DNA from 2 places in the Streptomyces sp. NPDC057253 genome. Region 1 is predicted to be linked to the other one. Evidence: riboswitches for the same ligand, from Rfam matches in the RefSeq annotation. Region 1 holds a riboswitch; the other holds the start of a gene.
What was found. Region 1 has a riboswitch for cyclic di-AMP ahead of ACFULQ_RS22710 (transglycosylase SLT domain-containing protein). Riboswitches for the same ligand answer to the same signal wherever they lie in the genome.
Positions count from the first base shown of each region.

Region 2: linked by a shared signal. The riboswitch ahead of ACFULQ_RS37595 (transglycosylase family protein) and the one ahead of ACFULQ_RS22710 (transglycosylase SLT domain-containing protein) in region 1 are both predicted to bind cyclic di-AMP.

Region 1 is NZ_JBHUXV010000041.1:15,792-23,468, reverse strand. It holds gene ACFULQ_RS22720 (LacI family DNA-binding transcriptional regulator) at 1-1,016, shown strand, start outside; gene ACFULQ_RS22715 (HAD family hydrolase) at 1,527-2,339, shown strand; gene ACFULQ_RS22710 (transglycosylase SLT domain-containing protein) at 2,343-2,825, opposite strand; cyclic di-AMP (ydaO/yuaA leader) riboswitch at 2,831-3,032, opposite strand; gene ACFULQ_RS22705 (CocE/NonD family hydrolase) at 3,272-5,185, opposite strand; gene ACFULQ_RS22700 (polyprenyl synthetase family protein) at 5,387-6,397, shown strand; gene ACFULQ_RS22695 (CHRD domain-containing protein) at 6,522-7,544, shown strand.
Region 2 is NZ_JBHUXV010000104.1:7,455-15,131, forward strand. It holds gene ACFULQ_RS37570 (NAD(P)/FAD-dependent oxidoreductase) at 1-1,081, opposite strand, end outside; gene ACFULQ_RS37575 (exopolyphosphatase) at 1,514-2,455, opposite strand; gene ACFULQ_RS37580 (DUF501 domain-containing protein) at 2,452-3,063, opposite strand; gene ACFULQ_RS37585 (septum formation initiator family protein) at 3,094-3,570, opposite strand; gene eno (phosphopyruvate hydratase) at 3,689-4,975, opposite strand; gene ACFULQ_RS37595 (transglycosylase family protein) at 5,266-5,949, opposite strand; cyclic di-AMP (ydaO/yuaA leader) riboswitch at 5,953-6,115, opposite strand; gene ACFULQ_RS37600 (transglycosylase family protein) at 6,321-7,307, opposite strand; gene ACFULQ_RS37605 (cytochrome P450) at 7,500-7,677, opposite strand, start outside.

The DNA of each region.
Region 1 (7,677 bases):
CGAACGGGCGCCGCAAGCCCCCCACCATCCACGACGTGGCCCGCGAGGCGGGCGTGTCGCGGGGGACCGTCTCCCGCTTCCTGAACGGCGGCCACTACGTCTCGGCCGCCGCCGGGCGGGCCGTCGAGGCCGCCATCAGGAAGACCGGGTACGTGGTCAACCGGCATGCGCGCAGCCTCAGTACGGGCCGCTCGGACTCGGTGGCGTTCCTGCTGACGGAGCCGCAGGAGAAGTTCTTCGAGGATCCCAACTTCAACGTCCTGCTGCGGGGGTGCACCGAGCGGCTGGCCCAGCACGACATCCCGCTGCTGCTCATGCTCGCCGAGAGCGACGACGACCGGCGGCGCCTGACCCGGTACATCACCTCGGGCCACGTCGACGGGGTGCTGCTGCTGTCCAACCACAGCGGTGACCCGGTCGCGGCCGAACTGCACGACGCCGGGATCCCGTTGGTGGTGTGCGGCAAGCCGATCGGGCTCGGCTCCAGGGTGAGTTACGTGGCCGCCGCCGACCGGGACGGTGCGCAGGACATGGTCCGGCATCTGATCGCGGGCGGGCGGCGCCGCGTCGGCATGGTCACCGGGCCGCTGGACATGCCGGGCGGCCCGGACCGGCTGGCCGGCTACCGGGACGTGCTCGCCGAGGCGGGCCTGCCCTACGACCCGGCGCTGGTGGTGGAGGGCGACTTCCGGCGCAGCGGCGGCGAGCGCGCGGCCCGGCGCCTGCTCGCCCAGGCCCCCGACATGGACGCGGTCTTCGTCGCCTCGGACCTGATGGCCCTGGGTGTCGTCAACGTCCTTCAGCAGTCCGGGCGTTCGGTCCCCGACGACATCGCCGTCGGCGGCTTCGACGACTCCCCGGCGGCCACCGCCATCGCCCCGGCCCTCACCACCATGCGCCAGCCCTTCGACCGCATCAGCGCCGAGATGGTCCGCATGCTCCTGGCCCAGATGTCCGGCGAGAACACAGCGGGAGTCATCCTCCCGACCCAACTGGTGGTAAGGGACTCGGCGTAGCGCTCCGCGGGCAGGGCAGGGCAGGGCTGTGTGAGGGCCGCGGGATGGGCAGGCGGGGGAGCCCACCGGTCCCTGCGTCACGGGCCCGTTGAATGAGGCAGGGGGAGTCGCGACCGGTCACGGTGGCGCGGGTCACGTCGGCATGAGGCAGTCGGGGCGCCTTCGGTCCCCCCGCCCCAACCGCGGCCCAGCGCGGCCGCCTTGTCACGGACGGGGGCAGCCGGGGCGGCGGGCGCCATGGGGGCATCGGCACAAGGCGGGCGGGGTCGCGACCGGTCACCGCGGCATGGGGAGCCCCGCACTGCCCGCCCCACCCCTTCGCCATCTCAACCTGCCGGAACCGCACGGGACATGCCCCCGAACCGCCCGCACACCGGGGCGCGGCGCGCGGTGGCGGTGCGCAGCACACCGCCGCACCCCCCGAACCGGAACTGCCGTCAACAGATGTGAAAGCAGCAGCCGTCCGGTTCGCGTCGAGTCGGAGGGGCCAACCATCCGTATTCTCTGATCATGGCCGCCTCCCCCGCATATTCACTCATCGCCACCGACCTGGACGGCACGCTGCTCCGCGCCGACGACACCCTCTCCGACCGGTCGTTGGCCGCGCTCGCGAGGGTGGCGGAGGGCGGGGCCCAGCACCTCGTCGTGACCGGACGGCCGGCGCCCAGAGTGCGGCCGCTCCTCGACGACCTCGGCAGCACGGGGCTCGCGGTGTGCGGACAGGGCGCGCAGGTGTACGACGCCGGCGCGGACCGTCTGCTCTGGTCGGTGACCCTGGACCGGGAGCTGGCGGAGACCGCGCTGGGGAAGATCGAGGCCGAGGTCGGGCTGGTGTACGCGGCGGTGGACCAGGACGGTGTCGACGGGCTCACGCTCATCGAACCGGGCTATCTGATGCCCCATCCGACCCTGCCCGCGGTGCGGGTCGGCCGCCGCGACGACCTGTGGTGCGAGCCGATCAGCAAGGTGCTGCTGCGCCACCCCTACCTGTCGGACGACGAGTTGGCGGTCACGGCACGCTCGGTGGTGGGTTCGCTGGCCACGGTCACCATGTCGGGACCCGGGACCGTCGAACTCCAGCCATGCGGCATCACCAAGGCGACCGGCCTCGCGCTGGCCGCCGAACACCTGGGCCTGGGACCCGAGGTGACGATCGCCTTCGGGGACATGCCCAACGACATCCCGATGTTCGACTGGGCGGCCCACGGCGTCGCGATGGCCAACGCCCACCCCGAACTCAAGGCCGTGGCCGACGAGGTGACCCTGTCGAACGAGGACGACGGCATCGCCGTCGTCCTCGAAAGACTCTTCAGCCGGGCGTAGTTCCTAGTAGGCGCCGAACACGTTGTCGATGGACCCGTACCGCGCCGCCGCGTAGTTGCAGGCCGCGGTGATGTTGGCGACCGGGTCGTACGGGTCCCACGAGGTGTTGGCCACGTGGTAGGCGTTGAACGTCGGGTCGATCACCTGGAGCAGGCCCTTGGAGGGCGTGCCGGCGGCCGCGTTGGAGTCCCAGAGGTTGATGGCGTAGGGGTTGCCGGAGGACTCGCGGATGACGTTGCGGTAGATGCCGTCGTAGGAGCCGGGGATCCCGTGCTCCGCCATGACGGCGAGGGAGGCGCGGATCCAGCCGTCGAGGTTGTTGGCGTACCCGAGGCTGGTCGCGGTCTGTACGGCCGGGGTGGCCGCGGACGCGGTCGTCGCACCGATGAGCGGGAGCGCGAGTACGGCGACTCCGGTGCCGGCGACGGCGAGCTTGCGGACGAGACGGTGGGTGCGGGAAGCACGGTGCTGAGCGGCAGCAGGCATGGCGAAGTTCCTCTCCGTCGCCTGCGAGGTGAGCTGTCGGGTTCGGGCGGGGAGTTGCCCGGCCATGCCCGTAAAAGGCATGACTTCACCCCAAGCCGTACCGGTATGTCCGAAGACGACCGTTCCGGCGACTTACCTGGGTCCCCCGCTCCTGCCGTGGTTCTCGGTGGGTGTACGGGCGGCGGCAGGATTCGGCGTCCGCCCGACAGGCCGGGAACGTATGCGAGAGCACATGTCCGGAACAAGTGGCGAATTCACGTGGAGTGCCTATTGACCTTGGTCGGGGGCATTTGAGGCACTTGATCCTTTGCGGTCGCAAGTCTCAACTGACGCAGCCGAAAAGGCGGATTGAGGAATTCCGGATATCTGTCGATCCGTCGGCTGGAGTGAGTCAAGTCACGCCCATGCGCAAGACGTGCAAAACGGGCAAGAGACCCAACTCATAGTCAACCGGCCGTCCGTGGGATCCGCTGCTCCCATGTCCGGTGGAAGACCACCTCACCGCCGTCGGTGCACATCACCTCGTTCGAGGTGGAAAAGTCCGTCCCGTCGCAGCTGATCTCCGAGCGGGAGCGCACGGTGGTGTCCCAGGCGAGCTCGGGTCGGTGCAGCCGGATCGACCGGTCCGAGCGGGTGCGCGCGGACAGCGGGTCCTTCTCGTCGATCGTGTACGTCTCCCGCGCGTCCTCGGTGAACTCCAGCCCGTCGGGGTACACGCGCGTGCCGCCGTACCGGGGATCGACCTCCAGACGCCACTCGCCCTTGGCCACGTCCCGCACGACCAGCCGCTCGGGTCGCGGCTCGTCCAGCGTGACCGGGCTCCATCCGTCGGCGGCCACGCCCTGCGTGCCTCCCGGCGGCGCGGCCTGCTCCGGCTCCGCGAACGTGATGTCCGGGGACGCCTCACGCGCGCGTACCGGCAACTCCAGGAAGCTGCCCGCGGGGTCCAGCGTGAAGCCCGCCTGCGACTCGGGCTGCGGCCAGATCCACGGCCAGTACGCCGAGGACACGGCGAGCCGGATCCGGTGGCCGGGCGGGAAGGCGTGCCCGGTGCCGCTCAGCTCGAAGGCCACCTCCTGCGTGGCCCCCGGCTCCCAGGGCACCGCCCGGTCCGGGCCATGGCGTGCGGAGAGGTTCAGCGCCCCCCGCGTCACGAGGGTCGACGAGCCGTCCGGCGCGACATCGCACAGCCGTGCCACGACCTGCCCGCGCGACACCTCCGAGGTCACCCTGAGCCGCACCCGCGGCCGCCCCAGCACGCACGTCTGCTCACCCACCGCGAACTCGAAGCAGGCCGAACGGGCGTCCTCCTCCCGCTGGTCCGGCGGCAGATCGGCGTCGCCGCCGGACGGGACGAACGGGCCGGCGTCCACGCCGGTGTGCTGCGGCGAGCGGACCAGCACGGCGGGGCCCTGAAGGCCGTACGACACCGTCGTGACGTGGGGGGAGGGCCAGGCGGGCTCGCCGACCCAGCGGCCGGGCAGGGTGCCGTACGCCGTCGCCGGGGGGTGGGAGTGGCTGACGTAGGTGCCGCGGTCCGGGTACTGGTGGGACCAGGGGCCGACGATCCCGCGGACCCGGTCGGCCGGCAGGTGCTCGACCAGCCGCAGGACCGTGTCGCGGTACGGGTCGTGCCAGCCGCCCACTGCGAGGACCGCCGCGTCGATGGAGCCGTAGTCCTCGCGGACGCTGTCATGGCGCCAGTGTTCGTCACGGGTCTGGTGGGCGAGCCAGGTGTGGAGCGGCGGGTCCAGGGCCTCCAGGCGCTTGAGCCACATGTCCCGCCAGTCGTCGCCGACATGGAGCGGGTCCGGCGGCCGGGAGGCGAGGGCGAGCATCGTCGCCGCCCACGCGTGCGTGTCCGCAGCGAGGACGGAACCTCCCAGGTAGTGCACGTCGTTGTCGTAGCGGTCGTCGGTCGCGCAGACGGTGACGACCGCCTTGAGCGGCTCGGGTGCGAGGGCCGCGATCCGCAGGGAGCCGAAGCCGCCCCAGGAGATGCCGACCATGCCCACCCTGCCGTCGCACCAGGGCTGCGCCGCCAGCCAGTCGACGACCTCGACCCCGTCGGCGAGCTCGGTCGCCGAGTACGCCTCGCCCGGCACGCCCTCGCTGTCGCCGTGCCCGCGCACGTCCACGCGCACGGAGGCGTAGCCGTGGCCCGCGTACCAGGAGTGGCGCTGCCCGTCGCGGGGCGCGGTGCCCTCGGTGAGGCGGTACGGCAGGTATTCGAGGATCGCGGGTACCGGTTCGGGAGTGAGCGGCCGCCACACCCGCGCGTGCAGCCGCGTCCCGTCCGGCAGCGGGACGCGGACGTCGTCGTGCGTCGTCTCGTGGGGGAAGGGCGTACGGATGTGCATCATTTCCCTATAAGGAGATAGATGTCCGTTCTTTTCAGGTGATCAAAAACATACCGGTCGTGATCCGATACCGCCTGGCATGGACGGGGCGGGCGCTATCGGTGATCCAAAGGTGACCGGATACGCTGACTTGAGTGATGGCAGCGACCTATCGACATTCCGCGTAACCGCCAGAAGACACCAGCAGACAGGAGACCCCTCGTGACCGTCGTCGGGCCGTTCGGGCTGAGCGTGCGGGACCAGGCTCTGGAAGCCGATGTCCAGGCCGGAATGACGGCTGTCGAGGAGGGACTGCTCGAAGCCACCAAGAGCGAGGTCCCCTTCATCACGGAGGCCGCCCAGCATCTGGTGCGCGCGGGCGGAAAGCGGTTCCGGCCGCTCCTCGTGATGCTCGCCGCCCAGTTCGGCGACCCCTATGCGCCGGGCGTGGTGCCGTCGGCCGTGGTGGTGGAGCTGACCCACCTGGCCACGCTGTACCACGACGACGTGATGGACGAGGCCGCGGTGCGCCGCGGGGTCGACAGCGCCAACACCCGCTGGGGCAACTCGGTGGCCGTGCTGACCGGCGACTTCCTCTTCGCCCGCGCCTCGCACATCCTCGCCGACCTCGGCCCCGAGGCGGTCCGGGTGCAGGCGGAGGCGTTCGAACGCCTGGTCACCGGCCAGATCCTGGAGACCGCGGGCCCGATGGACGGCCGCGACCCGGTCGAGCACTACCTGGACGTGCTCGGCGGCAAGACGGGCTCCCTGGTCGCCGTCTCCTGCCGCTTCGGGGCCATGATGTCCGGCGCCGACGAGACGGTCGTGGACGTCCTGACCCAGTACGGCGAGCGCCTCGGCGTGGCCTTCCAGCTCGCGGACGACGTGCTGGACATCGCCTCCGACTCGCACGAGTCCGGCAAGACCCCGGGCACCGACCTGCGCGAGGGCATCCCCACCATGCCGGTGCTGCGGCTGCGCGAGCGGGCCGCCCGCCTCGGTCTCGCCGAGGACATCGCCCTGTGCGAGCTGCTCGACTCCGACCTCACGGACGACACCCGGCACGCCGAGGCGCTGGCCGCGCTGCGGGCGCACCCCGCCCTGGAGCAGGCCCGCAAGGACACCGTGCAGTACGCCCAGGACGCGCGCGCGGCGCTGGCCCCCCTGCGGGAGTGCGACGCGAAGGCGGCCCTGATGGAGCTGTGCGACGCGGTGGTGCACCGCGCGGGATAGGGACGCACCCGGATGTGACGTACGTCACTACCTTGGACTCAATCCAACCTGAGATCTCCTCCGAATTGCCTGTACGAAGCCGACGCAGGGGGCGTCGGCCGCATTACGGGGAGAAATCAGAATCATGGGCATCAATACGACGTTCTCGAACCGCCGTAAGAGCCTGCTCGTCACCGCCGTCGCGGTGGCCACCGCCGGTGGTGTCGCCGCCGCGGTGATACCCGCCTTCGCCGCCGGAAGCGCCCGTGCCGACCACACGGCGCACTCCGGCCACGCGGCCGGCGGACAGGAGATCGTGAGCCGGAGCGTGGCCGCGTCCGGCGGCAAGGGCGGCACCCTGCTTGCCGCGAGCCTGCGCGGGGCCAACGAGGTGCCCGTCGCGGGCGGCCCCGCCGTCGGCGACAAGGACGGCGCCGCACTGGAGTTCATCAAGGTCAAGGGCGACAAGGTCTCCGTCGCCGTGAAGTGGGCGGGGGTCGCGAGGCCCACCGCGCTGCACATCCACGAGGGCGCGCGGGGCGTCAACGGCGGCATCAAGGTCGACTTCACCGACCTGCTCAAGAGCAGCCGCCGCCACACCGTCACCGGCACCGTGAAGGTCGGGGACAAGGCCCTGCTGGCCCGGCTGAAGGCCGACCCGAACGCGTTCTACGCCAACCTGCACACCGCCGAGTTCCCCGGCGGAGCCGTCCGCGGCCAGCTCCACAAGGTCACCGTCGCCGCCTTCGACTTCCGGGACGCGCTGCACAACTTCCAGGCCTCCGTGGTCAAGGGCAAGCAGATCTACCAGTGCAAGCCGGCTGCGGGCGGCGGTCACGCCTTCGCCCAGCGGGACGTCGCCGCGGTGCTCGGTGGAGGGATCGCGCACTCCTTCGTGAAGCCCAACTCCGGTACCCCGCAGTGGATCGCCCCCGACCGCAGCGCGGTCACCGGAGCGCTGCTGTCCAAGACGGCCAACGGGGACCGGAACATCCCCGAGCTGGACCTGAGGGCCACCCAGTCCGGCCGCCACCACGGCCTGCTCGCCGACACCGTGGAGATCCTGCGGCTGAACACCGTCGGCGGCGTCGCCCCGGCCGGCTCCTGCTCCCCGGGCACGATCGTCGGGGTGCCGTACCAGGCGGACTACGTGTTCCTGCGCGGCTGATCACCGGGTTTCGTCACGGGTGCAGGGGGCGCCCCCTACGGGTCGTAGGGGGCGCCCGCATGTCGTGTCATACCCCAGGTGTACGCGGAGTTGCCTCCGTGGGCTGACGCATGTTCACGGCCGATTTGGTCAG
Region 2 (7,677 bases), on a different contig from region 1:
TGTTGGAGTGCGCGTACTCCTTCTGCGGGAAGCCCCGCATCCCGGAGATCACGTTGTCGCCGAGGACCCGGGCCTGGCGCAGCGCGTGCTGGGCGTTCGGCGGGCACCAGGCGTTCTCCACGCCGGCCTTGCGGGCGGCGACGTCCGGGACCTGGGCGTTGTCGCCGGCGGCCCAGATGTAGTCGGTGCCCTGGACCTGGAGGGTCGGGGCGGTGTCCACGTGACCGCGCGGGCCCAGCGGGAGGCCGTAGCGGGCGAGGACCGGGTTGGGCTTGACGCCGGCGGTCCACACGATCGTGTTGGAGTCGACCTCCAGGCCGTTCTTCAGGACCACGTGGCCGTCCACGCAGGAGTCCATCGAGGTGGAGAGGTAGATCTCCACACCGCGGCTCTCCAGGTGCTCCTTGCCGTACTGGCCGAGCTTGGGGCCGACCTCGGGGAGGATCTTGTCGGCGGCGTCGACGAGGATGAACCGCATGTCCTCGCGGGAGACGTTGGTGTAGTACTTGGCCGCGTCGCGGGCCATGTCCTCGACCTCGCCGATGGTCTCCGCGCCCGCGAAGCCACCGCCGATGAAGACGAAGGTGAGCGCCTTGCGGCGGATCTCCTCGTCGGTCGTGGAGTCGGCCTTGTCGAGCTGCTCCAGCACGTGGTTGCGCAGGCCGATGGCCTCCTCGATGCCCTTCATGCCGATGCCCTGCTCGGCGAGGCCGGGGATCGGGAAGGTGCGGGAGACCGCGCCGAGCGCGATCACCAGGTAGTCGAAAGGCAGCTCGTACGCCTCGCCCACCAGCGGGGCGATCGTGGCGACCTTGCGGTCCTGGTCGATGGTGGTGACCCGGCCGGTGAGAACCTCCGCCTTCGGCAGCACGCGTCGCAGCGGGACGACGACGTGGCGCGGGGAGATGTTGCCGGCGGCGGTTTCGGGGAGGAAGGGCTGGTAGGTCATGTACGACCGGGGGTCGACGACCGTGACGGTCGCCTCGCCGTAGCGCATCTTCTTGAGGATGCGCCGAGCTGCGTACAGGCCTACGTACCCACCGCCTACTACGAGGATCCTGGGACGCTCCGTGGTGCTCATGGCATCGAGTATCCACCCGCCTCAGGGGGGTCGCTCGTGCGCCCCTTCACAAGCTCTTGCAGAGGGTGTGCTATCCTCCGCGACTCGCGTGATCCAGGTCATGGCGCCGAACGGGAACCACGGTATAGGGATCACCGTTGTCAATGCCGCGTGAGCTGCCTCTCCGTGCTGCGGACCCCCTTGTGAGCCGCCTTCGCGAGCCCCTCACGCACCCCTCGCCCGAGGCCCGCATCTCCCCCTTTTGAACGTGTTCACACGGGTGTTGGGCCCCCGTAAGGGCCAACCGGGCCAGATTCGTCGCCCGACAGGGCCCAATTCCTTGTGAAGAACTTCACGAACTTTCTCGGCGGCACGTCGAAGAGGGGCCCCGAAGGGCCCCTCGAAGGTGCTCATACGTTGTTCTGCCTGCTCAGCAGAGGTGCCCGGCGAGGCCTAGGCGACCGACCACGCGATGCCGTCGAGGATGTCGTGCTCGCTCACGACGACCTCCTCGGCACCGATCCGCTCCATGATCGCGAGGAGCACCAGGGCGCCCGCCGCGATCACGTCCACGCGTCCCGGATGCATGGAGGGGACGGCCGCGCGCTCGGCGTGCGTGGAGTGCAGCAGCCAGTCGGTGATCTCGCGGACGCGGTCGTGGGAGACCCGGGAGTGGTGGATGGCCGCCGAGTCGTACTCGGGCAGCCCCTGGGCGATCGCCGACACGGTGGTGACGGACCCGGCGAGCCCGACCAGCGTGCGCGCCTCACGCAGCGGCACGGTCCGCTCGGCGAGGTCGAGGGCGGCCTCGATGTCGGCGCGCATGGCGGTGATCTGCGCGGGGGTGGGCGGGTCGCTGACGGCCCCGTCCTGGACGAGGTGCCGCTCGGTCATCCGTACGCAGCCCACGTCCACGGAGCGCGCGGCCCGTACATGGTCGTCGCCCACCACGAACTCCGTCGAGCCGCCGCCGATGTCCACCACCAGGTAGGGCCTGGCCAGGTGGTCGCTGGCGGTGAGCTCCCTGGTCGCCCCGGTGAAGGAGAACTCGGCCTCCTGGTCCCCGGAGATCACCTCGGGCTCGACGCCGAGGATGTCCAGGACGCCCCGGACGAAGTCGTCCCGGTTCTCCGCGTCCCGGGAGGCGGAGGTGGCGACGAACCGCAGCCGCTCGGCGCCGTGCTCCTTGATGACCGCCGCGTACTCCCGGCAGGCCGCGAAGGTCCGCTCCAGCGCCTCGGGGGCCAGCCGCCCGGTCCGGTCGACGCCCTGTCCCAGCCGCACGATGGTCATACGGCGGTCCAGGTCGACGAGCTCGCCGGTGGCCGGGTCCGCGTCCGCGACGAGGAGCCGGATGGAGTTCGTACCGCAGTCGATGGCGGCGACGCGGGTCACTGGGTGTCCTCCTCGGTGTCGAGGGGCTTGAAGGCGAAGTGGCCCTTGCCGTCCTCGGAGACGTCCACCTGCCACCCCTCACCGGTCGGCGGCTCCAAGGGCTTCACGCACGCCCCCTTGCGCCACCACTCCGGCAGCATCGCGATCGCCTCGTCGCCCAGCGGGTTGACGCCCGGGCCCGCGGCCAGCGAGTGGCCGACCAGGACGTGCAGGCACTTCACCCGGTCCGGCATGCCGCCGGCGCTGGGGAAGCCCTCCAGGACCTCGATGGCGTCCCGGCGGGCGAGGTAGTCCTCGTGGGCCGCCCGGTACGCCTTCGCGAGCTCCGGATCGGCCTGGAGCCGCTCCGTCATCTCCTTCATGACGCCGTTCGCCTCCAGCGTGCCGATCGCCGAGGCGGCGCGCGGGCACGTCAGGTAGTACGTCGTCGGGAAGGGCGTGCCGTCGGGGAGACGGGGGGCCGTCTCCACCACGTCCGGCTGCCCGCAGGGGCAGCGGTGCGCGATCGCCCGCAGCCCGCGCGGCGGCCGCCCGAGCTGCTGCTTGAAGGCCTCGACGTCCGCGTCGGTGGGCTCGGTGCGAGGAGTGGAGGGCGGGGGCGTTTCCATGCCTGTCTTTCTATCGGTCCATCGGTCGGTTCACTGATCCGAGGCGTCGGACTTGTCGACGCCGTCCCAGACGTTGGAGTACCACGGGCGGTCGGCCGCCCCGAGGTCGGTGCGGGACTGCTTCGCCGCGTCCGGGTCGACGACGACGAAACCCGTCTCCCCCGGCAGCACGTAGTGCAGCCGCTGCCGGATCTGCTGCTCCGCGTACGCGTCGTCCTGCCAGCGCGCCTTGAGATCGCGCAGCTTCTCGACCCGCTCCGCGGCCTGTGCCTTCTCCCGCTGGAGATCGGAGATCTCGGCGCGCTGCGAGACGTACTGCCTTATCGGGTACGCCAGCGCCACCACCAGGGTGCACACCACGAGGGCGAGCAGCGCGGCCCGGCCGGTCAGCCGGGAGCGGCGGGCCTGGCGTTTGGTCTGGGAGCGGTAGACCCGGGCCGCGGTCTGCTCGCCGAGCAGCTTGATCCTGGTCGCGGTGGAGAAACGGTCCCGGTCCTTCACGGCCATCGGCTCTCCGCCTCCCCTTCTACGTGCGTACGTCCCCGCACACGGTACGGGACCGGTACGGGGACGTACGTACGACTGGCTAAGGCGTGACCCTGTACGGGTCAGCCCTTGAAGCCCCTCAGCCCTTGAAGCGCGGGAACGCGCTGCGGCCGGCGTACACCGCGGCGTCGTCGAGGATCTCCTCGATGCGCAGGAGCTGGTTGTACTTGGCGACGCGCTCGGAGCGGGCCGGGGCGCCGGTCTTGATCTGGCCGCAGTTGGTGGCGACGGCGAGGTCGGCGATGGTGACGTCCTCGGTCTCGCCGGAGCGGTGGGACATCATGCACTTGAAGCCGCTGCGCTGGGCGAGCTCGACGGCGTCCAGGGTCTCGGTGAGCGAGCCGATCTGGTTCACCTTGACCAGGAGGGCGTTGGCGGTGCCCTCCTCGATGCCGCGGGCCAGGCGCTCGGGGTTGGTGACGAACAGGTCGTCGCCGACGAGCTGGACCTTGTCGCCGAGCTTGTCGGTGATGACCTTCCAGCCGGCCCAGTCGTCCTCGAACAGCGGGTCCTCGATGGAGACGAGCGGGTAGGCCGCCACGAGCTCCTCGTAGTACTCCGTCATCTCGGCGGCGGAGCGCTCCTTGCCCTCGAACTGGTACTTGCCGTCCTTGTAGAACTCGGAGGCGGCGACGTCGAGGGCGAGGGCGACCTGCTCGCCGGGGATGTAACCGGCTTCCTTGATCGCTTCGAGGATCAGGTCCAGCGCGGCGCGGTTGGACTCGAGGTTCGGCGCGAAGCCGCCCTCGTCGCCGAGGCCGGTGGACAGGCCCTTCGACTTCAGGACCTTCTTCAGCGTGTGGTAGACCTCGGTGCCCCAGCGCAGCGCCTCGGAGAAGGACTCCGCGCCGATCGGGGCGATCATGAACTCCTGGATGTCCACGTTGGAGTCGGCGTGCGAGCCGCCGTTCAGGATGTTCATCATCGGCACCGGCAGCAGGTGCGCGTTCGGGCCGCCCAGGTAGCGGAAGAGCGGGAGGTCGCTGGCCTCGGAGGCGGCGTGGGCGACGGCGAGCGAGACGCCGAGGATGGCGTTGGCGCCGAGCGAGCCCTTGTTGTCGGTGGCGTCCAGGTCGAACATCGCCTGGTCGATCAGGCGCTGCTCGGTGGCGTCGTAGCCGACGAGCTCCGGGCCGATCTGCTCGATGACGGCGAGGACGGCCTTCTCGACACCCTTGCCCTGGTAGCGGTTCGGGTCACCGTCACGCAGCTCGATGGCCTCGAAGGCACCGGTGGAGGCGCCGGACGGGACGGCGGCACGACCGGTGCTGCCGTCGTCGAGGCCGACCTCGACCTCGACGGTGGGGTTGCCTCGCGAGTCGAGGATTTCCCTGGCTACGACGACGTCGATGGACGGCACGAGCATCTCCTTCTTGGATGGTGAGCCTGGCGACTAGAGCCTAACCGGCTCCGGCGTATCGGCCACCGTGTGGACCGACCTGTGGACGAAACCGAGAGTAAATTGTTTCTGAACTGAACAAAGACGTCCGCGCAAGCGCGCGCAAAGGCCGGGAAGCCGGCGCACAAAAAACCCCGCCCCGGTGCGTACGGGGGAACACGCACCGGAGCGGGGAGCCCATGGGGACGGGGGGTGACCCTCACGAGGCCTTCAGTATGAGGACCACGGCTGTGAGGGCACTGTGGTTCAGCTGGGTCTTACTTCAGGTGCAGCTGCTGGCCCGGGTAGATGAGGTTGGCGTCCTCGACGATGTCCTTGTTCAGCTTGAACAGCTTCTGCCAGCCGCCCTTGACCTTGTGCTTCTCGGCGATCGAGCTGAGGGTGTCACCCTTGACGACCTTGTACTCGCCGTCGCCCTTCTTGACCTTCTTGCCGGTCGGGGTGGTGACGGTCTTCTTGGCCGCCGGGCGCTCGGAGGAGCGGGAGGCGCTCTGCTCGTTGGTCGAACGGGTGCTGGTGCCCGAGTTCGAGTTCGAGGAGCTGGAGGACGAGCTGCTGCCGCTGTAGGCGGCGCTGGACAGGCCCTTGCCGCAGACCGGCCAGGCGCCCTTGCCCTGGGAGGCGAGGACCTTCTCGGCGACGGCTATCTGCTGCGCCTTGCTGGCCTGGTTGGCCTGCGCGGCGTACTGCGTGCCGCCGTACGCGGCCCAGGTGGAGGCCGAGAACTGCAGACCGCCGTAGTAGCCGTTGCCGGTGTTGATGGACCAGTTGCCGCCGGACTCGCACTGGGCGACGGCGTCCCACTCGGAGGCGGTGGCGGCGGAGGCGCCGCCGGCCGCCATCAGCGGGGCGGCGATGGCGACACCGGTGACGCCGGCGAGCGCGGCGGCGCGGGTGGCCTTGGACGGACGACGGTGCTTGCCCTTGCCGGAAAACAGCATGGTGGATCCCCTCACCGACGCCTGCGAGGTGAGCTGTCGGGTTCGGGCCGGTTGAGTTGCCCGGTCACGCGCACTGCGTGACTTCACCCCAAGCCGGTCCAGCGTGAACTGCTGGGCCCGGCGCTTACCTTGGGTCCCCCGCTCCTGCCTACGGCGCTTGACGCGACGACTGTTCCCGTACGGCCGCTGGCAGGATTCGGCGTTGCGACAGACGGGGCTCGGGTTGCCGAGCGGTGACGACGGTAGACACGCGCTCGGCGGAATTTCAAAGACGATCAGGGCTTCTGAGACTCATCCCACACTTTCACCAAAGTGGACATTCGGCGCGAAGTGGGACGTGAACTCCCGCTGTTTTTCAGGCCTTTTCGGCCCTATTCAGCCCCTGTGTCGAGGGTCTGACCGGCGGAGATGTTGCTCGGGTCGGCGCCGATGACGTCCTTGTTCTCGTCGTAGAGGGCACGCCATCCGCCGTCGAGGCCAAGGGAGTCGGCGATGGAGACGAGGGAGTCGCCCTCCTGGACGGTGTAGGTGCGGGCGGCGTGACGGCCGCCGGAGAGTGCCGTGCTCTTCGTCGTGACCTCGTCGGCGCTGTCGCCGCGGTGCTTGCCGGAGCCGAGGGAGCCGACGTCGACAAGGGCCGAAGAACCGCCCTCTTGCCACGACTTGTCCGCTTCATCCTCTTCTGAGCTCACCACAGGGGAGTCGTCGGAAGGCTGCGCGCTCTCCTTGCCGGAGGCTTCCGGACTCTTGGTGGCCGATTTGCCCGACTTGGACGAACTGTCGCTTTCCGCCGAGGGGGTGGCCGTCGGCGACGGCGTCGAGGACGAACCGTCCAGCGAGTCGAGCAGACCGGGAGAGTCCTCGATGCCCGACGAGTCCGAGGAACCGGACGAGCTGGATGATCCGGACGAATCCGACGATCCGGACGCGGAGGTCGAGGGCGTACCACTCGCCACGCCTGTGTCCACCCCCGCCGAACTCGAGTCCTTGCTGAGCCCGGCGAGCAGACCGCAGGTCGGCCAGGCGGCGATGCCCTGGTCCGCGAGGAGCTTCTCGGCCACGGCTATCTGCTGGTTGCGGCTCGCCAGGTCCGCGGTCTCGGCGTAGGAGAGGCCGCCGTACTTCTCCCAGTTCTCCTGGGAGATCTGGAGGCCGCCGTAGTAGCCGTTGCTGTCGTTGGCGCTCCAGGTGCCGCCGCTCTCGCACTCCGCGACCCGGTCCCAGGTGGCGCCGGTCGCGGCACTCGCCCCGCTCGCCGCGAGCAGGGGGATCGCGATGGCGGATCCCGTCACGCCGGCCGCCACGAGCAGAGCCGGAGCCTGACGGGGGCGACGGTGACGACCGTTCCCGGAGAGCATGAAGGGACCTTTCCCACGACAGCAGAAACCCGCGCGGCGAGTGGTACGGACCACCGCGCTGGTCCGTGAACGTATAGGGATTCGATCACTTGTCACAAGTTAATGCCGCGTAGATCACGTGAAGATCACAGACTTGAGGGTGCGTCATGTTTAAGCGGCCCTGCCGCGGGGTTGGGCGGACCCCTCGGTGGATTACCGGACGGGAGTGAACTCCACGGGCAAAGTACGCAGTCCACGCATGATGAGCCCACCACGCCAGCGCAAATCGGCTGAATCCACCGCGAGTTGCAGATCCGGCAGCCGGGTGAGGAGGGTGGCGAGCGCGGTCTGGCCCTCCAGACGGGCGAGCGGGGCCCCGAGGCAGTAGTGG